DNA from 2 places in the Phascolarctobacterium sp. Marseille-Q4147 genome. Region 2 is predicted to be linked to the other one. Evidence: a T-box and tRNA genes for the amino acid it is inferred to sense, from the RefSeq annotation. Region 2 holds a T-box; the other holds one or more tRNA genes.
The links. The T-box of region 2 lies ahead of KAH19_RS06130 (valine--tRNA ligase). A T-box ahead of a tRNA ligase gene usually reads a tRNA of that ligase, here a tRNA-Val.
Positions count from the first base shown of each region.

Region 1: it has a tRNA-Val gene. The T-box ahead of KAH19_RS06130 (valine--tRNA ligase) is inferred to sense a tRNA for this amino acid. The anticodon was not compared.

Region 1 covers NZ_CP072874.1:1,022,322-1,025,727, reverse strand. The annotation lists gene serS (serine--tRNA ligase) at 1-197, opposite strand, end outside; gene KAH19_RS04825 (NAD(P)/FAD-dependent oxidoreductase) at 276-1,148, opposite strand; tRNA gene KAH19_RS04820 (tRNA-Lys) at 1,321-1,396, shown strand; tRNA gene KAH19_RS04815 (tRNA-Glu) at 1,402-1,476, shown strand; tRNA gene KAH19_RS04810 (tRNA-Val) at 1,482-1,557, shown strand; tRNA gene KAH19_RS04805 (tRNA-Asp) at 1,590-1,666, shown strand; tRNA gene KAH19_RS04800 (tRNA-Phe) at 1,671-1,746, shown strand; gene KAH19_RS04795 (hypothetical protein) at 1,842-2,048, shown strand; gene KAH19_RS04790 (heavy-metal-associated domain-containing protein) at 2,088-2,294, opposite strand; gene KAH19_RS04785 (cation-translocating P-type ATPase) at 2,314-3,406, opposite strand, start outside.
Region 2 covers NZ_CP072874.1:1,286,715-1,290,120, forward strand. The annotation lists gene KAH19_RS06120 (hypothetical protein) at 1-366, shown strand, start outside; gene KAH19_RS06125 (hypothetical protein) at 395-1,714, shown strand; T-box leader at 1,787-1,999, shown strand; gene KAH19_RS06130 (valine--tRNA ligase) at 2,041-3,406, shown strand, end outside.

The sequences.
Region 1 (3,406 bases), 260 kb from region 2:
TGACCGGCTTTTTTCAGCTTGCCGATCTCCTGAGATGCAGTGTTGCGTTCTTTTTTCAGTGCTTCTACCTGTTGGGTAATTTCACGACGTTGTTTATCCAGTTCCAGGAATTCAGTCAAATCAAGGCTGCCATTACGGCTTTTTACAGCCTCTTCGACCAGCTTCGGATTTTCGCGGACGAATTTTAAATCTAACATAATATAGCCTCCAAACAATTTATCATAACTTATATTGTAGCATAAATCACGCCGGGATAAAAGATTTTACTGCAATTTTTAATAGCCGATTCCCTCATCGCGACGTGCAAGATAGCGGATTGCCGAAAGAGCAGCCTTTTGGCCCTGACCGGCAGCACGGTTTACCTGCCAAGGCTGACCTGTGCAGTCACCGCCGGCAAAAACGCCTTCAATATTTGTTTGCGCCTGATCATCAACATAAATGCTGCGGCCGCGGATTTCCAATCCCGGCAGGAAGCTGTTGAGCGGATCGCTGGCGCGGAAAACAAAAGCAGCCTTAACGCTGTAAAAATCATCGCCTGCACGCAAGCCGGTAACCTTGTCGGTACCGGTAATTTCTGTCGGCTTATCCAGCACTACAGTAATATTTTTCTTTTTGGGCGGAACAAAACCGGAATACAGCGGGAAGAAGAATACATGCTCGCACTGGTCTGCCAGATATTCAACCTCTTCCAGAGCATCAGGTACAGTAGCAATAGCAGCCACGGACTTGCCCTTATATTTATCAGCATCAACAACAGCGCAGTAGCTTACGCCCTTACCCAAAAATTCCTTTTCACCCGGGAAAAGGGTAGAGCGGGAAATACCGGTTGCCAATACTACGGAATCCGCAGAATATTCACCATGCGGCGTACCCAGCATAAAGCCTTCGCCTACTTCACGCAAAGAAATAATTTTGGCCTCAATAATATCTACTTCCATCTGCTTGAGATGATTTACAAAAATATCCATAAGCGCAGTACCGGAAATATCGGGTATACCCATATAATCTGTAATCTGCGCTACACTACGCAGACGGGGGCTGAAGCCATGGGCTTCAAACAGAACAACCTTACGTCCCTTGCTGGCTGCAGTAATCGCTGCAGATACGCCGGCAGGACCACCACCAATAACGGCAATATCGTAATCCATAAGTCTATCCTCCGTACAAAAAATTTAGAACCTACTATAACACTTTAATTGTATGCTTTTCTAGATACATAGTCAAATGTTTTTATGCTTCCGGAGATTTTTTAAGTTTTTTTGAAAAAAGTGCTTGACATTTTCCTGCATATAGAGTATTATAATCAAGTAACGTGACCACGGCCCATTAGCTCAGTTGGTAGAGCACCTGACTCTTAATCAGGGTGTCGTAGGTTCGAGGCCTACATGGGTCACCACATTTGGCCGGTTGGTCAAGCGGTTAAGACACCGCCCTTTCACGGCGGTATCGGGGGTTCGATTCCCCCACCGGTCACCAAATACGGGCGCTTAGCTCAGCTGGGAGAGCGTCTGCCTTACAAGCAGAATGTCAGCGGTTCGATCCCGTTAGCGCCCACCATTTTTTTGCCCATTTTGCCTCAATATTGTAATGGCCCGGTGGTTCAGTTGGTTAGAATGCCGCCCTGTCACGGCGGAGGTCGTGGGTTCGAGTCCCATCCGGGTCGCCATTACGCCTCGGTAGCTCAGTTGGTAGAGCAAAGGACTGAAAATCCTTGTGTCCACAGTTCGATTCTGTGCTGAGGCACCAATCCAAAAACAGCACCTGCTATTGCGGGTGTTTTTTTATTATCTGTATATCTATATCTGCTTAAACACATTTTTCAGCCAGCAAGGAGTGTTATCATGTTTGAAAAATTTTTCCATGAAGTAACCGGTCCCTATATCTGGGGTCTGATTCTGCTTTTATCCCTGCGTGCCATCTTCTCTTCCTTACGTAAAAAGGATTATCCGCACGCTGCTGCTTTTATCGTCGTAGCCATTGCTGCCGCATTTATGACAGCAAGCGCACTTGATATGCTTCCGCCTGCTATAGCAGAAATATTTGCATAAGAAAAACGCCGCTTACGCGGCGTTTTTTTGTGCTTATTTTCAGTTGATGCCGGTTACATCAAAGCCGGTATCCTCAACAGCAGCCTTCAAAACTGCATCATCCAGGCCTGTGCCATCAACAACCGCATTATTGTTTTCCAAGGAAACAACAACACTTGTTACACCTGCTACAGCAGCAAGTGCTTCCTTAACGGCGCCAACACAATGCTGGCAATGCATACCTTCGATAGCAATAGTCTTAGTCATAATAAAATCTCCTTTGCAATTACAATTTTATAAAACGCAGTCTTAGTGCGTTAGTAACAACAGAAACACTGCTGCAGCTCATCGCCGCCGCTGCAATCAGCGGATTCAGCAGCCAGCCGAAGGCAGTATAAAATACACCTGCAGCAAACGGAATACCGACGGCATTATAAATAAAGGCCCAGAAAAGATTTTCCTTGATATTGGTCATTACACTGCGGCTTAAGCAAATTGCCTTCGCCACATCCAGCAAGTCGCTTTTAATCAAAACCATATCAGCAGCCTCAATCGCAATATCCGTGCCGGCACCGATAGCGATACCTACATCGGCACGCGCCAACGCAGGCGCATCGTTGATGCCATCACCTACCATGGCAACAATATGGCCTTCCTGCTGCAGCTTGCGTACCACCGCTTCCTTATCCTGCGGCAGCACCTGCGCAACAGCCTCATCAACACCTACCTGTGTGCGAATCGCCTCCGCCGTCGCCCGGTTATCACCGGTCACCATCAGCACATGCAGGCCCATAGCCTGTAGCTTGCCGATTGCCTCCTTGCTCGTAGCCTTTACGGTATCGGCAACAGCAATACAGCCTAAAAGCTCGCCCGCACGGACAAAATATAACGGTGTTTTTCCCTGAGCCGCCAGCTTGTCATACTGGTCCATCAAACTGCTTGTATCAACATTCAACGCCTGCAACAGCTTCATATTGCCTGCTGCGCACTCATCGCCTGCAAGCTCAGCAGTAAAGCCCTGACCGGAGATTTGCTTATAATTACATACTTCTAAAAGTGCAAGCTGCTTTTCTTCAGCAGCAGCAACAATAGCTTCCCCCAAGGGATGCTCCGACAGCTTTTCCAAGCCTGCGGCAAAGGCCAGCAATTCATTTTCCGTAACCTTTACAGGCAAAATATCCGTCACTACCGGCTTGCCCGCTGTAATCGTACCTGTTTTGTCTAAGATAACGGTATCAACCTTATGCGCCGTTTCCAACGCTGTTGCCGATTTAATCAGAATGCCGCTCTTGGCACCACGCCCCGTTCCTACCATAATCGCTGTCGGTGTTGCCAATCCCAAAGCACAGGGGCAGGAAATGACGAGCACCGAAATAGCT
Region 2 (3,406 bases):
AGAGCAACTGAGCTTCCTAGCTCTAGTCCTATTGCCAAAACAGATGCTTATGCTGTGTCTGCTTGGAAGAAAGATCGCTATAATCCTAATAATAAAGAAACTCGTACTTTAGAATTTAATAGAATATTAAGTGAAAATAATAATGAGAGTAAGCGTGTAGCTAAAAAACAAAAAGATTATAGCTTAGTTAATGATGCGTATTATAAAGCTTATAACGAAGTGGAATCAATGATGACAGATTATAATGCAGCTAAAGAAATTACTAATAATCGTGCGGATTTAGCTGCTTTTGAAGATGGCTATCATTTTGATAATTATGCTGAAGATTTTAAACAGGACACTGACAGCGATAATGAGAATTATTGACATAATGTAAGTTTTGGAGGTTAAGTGTATGTCTAACACAAGTAACACTAATAATTTTGAATTTCCATTTCAAAAGAAGCATATTAATGCTTGCTCTAGTGTTGGAGAATTATTGCCTCTGTGGAAATTAGCACATGAGTGTGAAGTTAATACTGATTATATTGCTGGTAATGTACCTGCTTATGCTTTTTTGCCTGATGGGATAATTAACGAAGAAAGTTTTGCTAAAAGTTCGCCAAGAGTTTTGTTTATTGCTAAAGAAGCTTATTGGTATGGTGAACATGATGATGATAAAGCAGCTGTTAAAAATGCTGAAACTGTTATGTTTTGGCATCGCAGGGTAGCTTATGGTGAAGTGCCGGAAACGATATTCTCTAAGCGTCTTTCTATGCTGGCTAATGCTATTTTTAATGATGATTTTAAGACGATAAATAAAGACCATGCCGCTTTGCGTTCTGTCGCAGTTATAAATTTGAATAAGCGTGGAGGGTTTGTTGGTTGCGTATGGAAAACTTTAGAGGAATATGTAAAACGGTATGCTGAATTTATCAGCCAAGAGATAGAATTAATTTCTCCTGAATTAATAGTGTGTTGTGGAGATGGAGTACGTTGGCTGTTAGAAAATTATATTCGATTAGATAAGCAAATCAAGGTTATTTCATTGTATCACCCTAGCTGTTGGAGTATTAGCGATGAAAAATATCTTCAGATGCTGCAAAAAGCTCTTGCAGGTAATGTGGTAAGTAATAGTGAAACTCTTTCCGTTATAGAAAATGCAATTGAAAGTGAAAATAAGAACCTTTCTGCTGATAAAGATATAATTGAAAGCGAAAATGTCGAACTTCCTGCTACGAAAAATGTAATTGAAAAAGAAGATTCGGCTAGAAGTACTTATATGAAGATGTATGGTGCTGGGACTACATTCCAATTTAACAAAAAAGCCAATGTTTATTATGATACGTTAGCACACAGTCCGCAAAACTATCCATATATAGGTTTATATACGGATAAGGCAGTAAGAGCTATAGGTGAGGTGAATGCTGTTATTGTAACTGAATTTGCAGATAATGTATTACTGTATCGTGCTGAACAGGGTGAAATAACAGATGAACGTAAGCAGACGATACTTGAAGCTATAGAGGATGGTAAAAAGTATGGTTACAATTTGCTTAGATGTCCGCATAAATACTTTTTTGTTGAGCAATTTTTCCAGACGGAATATAAAAAGACTTCGTATGGTGGAGCACGATTTGTTAAAGTGTTTGATTTAAACAAATTGCTGGGAATTGATGAATTGCCTTCAACAGAAGAAATAGCCAATATACTTGCTGAAAAAACATGGGAGTGAGAATAATTGCTTTATTTCTCCTCTTGACAATCCCACCTCTTCCTTGCTAAGATATAGAGTATAACAAAATATCTACAGGCGAGGAACGAGAGGTTTATCTCCGTAAAGCCACTAAAGAGAAGCGGCGGTTGGTGCAAGCTGTGTGGCGGTGAGGTGAGTGTAGCTCGGGAGCTGTTTTGCTGAACATTGCAGTAGGCAAAAACGTGCGCACACGTTACGTGCATTGAGTGCCTTGTGCAAAAAGCATAAGGAAGATAGGTGGTACCACGATTATTCGCCCTGTCCGTAAAGGACAGGGCTTGTTTATTTTAAGGAGGAATTTTTTTATGTGTGAAGAGCATAATATCCCTAAGGTTTATGATCCTGCTTCCGTAGAGAAGAAATGGTATAAATTCTGGGAAGAGCATCGTTATTTTCATGCCGAAGTAGAAGAGGGCAAGGAAGCCTTCAGTATTGTTATCCCCCCACCGAATATCACCGGTCAGCTGCATATGGGCCATGCACTGGATAATACCCTGCAGGATATCCTGATCCGCTGGCACCGCATGATGGGCCACAACACACTGTGGATGCCCGGCTATGACCATGCAGGCCTGGCAACCCAAATTAAGGTTGAAGAGGTTATCAAAAAAGAGGAAGGTAAGACTCGTTATGACCTGGGCCGCGAAGAGTTCCTGAAACGCGTTTGGGAATGGAAGGAGCAATATGGTGACCGCATCATCAACCAGCTGAAGCATCTGGGCGTTTCCTGCGACTGGGAGCGTAAGCGCTTCACTATGGATGAGGGCTGCTCCAAGGCTGTTCGCGAGGTTTTCTGCACTCTGTTTGAAAAGGGCCTGATTTACAAAGGCACCCGTATCACCAACTGGTGCGTAAACTGCAACACCGCACTGAGCGATATTGAGGTTGAGCATAAGGATGACCCGGGCCATCTCTGGTACATCAACTACCCGGTAGTTGAAGAAGAAGGCCGCAGCCTGATGATTGCTACCACCCGTCCGGAAACTCTGCCCGGCGATACTGCTGTAGCAGTTAACCCGGAAGATCCGCGTTATGGCGATTTGGTTGGCAAAACCCTGCGTCTGCCGACTACCGACAGAATTATTCCTATTATCGCCGACAGCTATGTTGATACCAAATTCGGTACCGGCGCTGTAAAAATTACTCCGTCCCATGATCCTAACGACTATGAGATGGGTATCCGCCACAACCTGCCGAGCATCGTTGTTATCGGCATGGACGGCATTATGACTAAAGAAGCAGGCAAGTACGAAGGCATGACTCGTGAGGAATGCCGTAAGGCGATTGTTGCCGATTTGAAGGCTGACGGTTATCTGGTTAAGGTTGAAGAGCATTCCCATGCTGTTGGTCACTGCCAACGCTGCGGCCATGCTGTTGAATCTCAGGTTTCCACCCAATGGTTCGTTAAGATGGAGCCCTTGGTTAAGGCTGCTGTTGATTGCGTTGAAGACGGTCGTACTCAGTTCGTACCGGAACGCTTCACCAAAACCTATACCGGCTGGATGGATAACATCCGTGACTGGTGTATTTCCCGTCAGATTTGGTGGGGCCACCGCATTCCTGTATGGTACTGCGATGACTGCGGCGAAATGAGCGCCAGCCGTACTGATTTGACTGTTTGCCCGAAATGCGGCAGCGCACATATCCACCAGGACGAGGACGCACTGGACA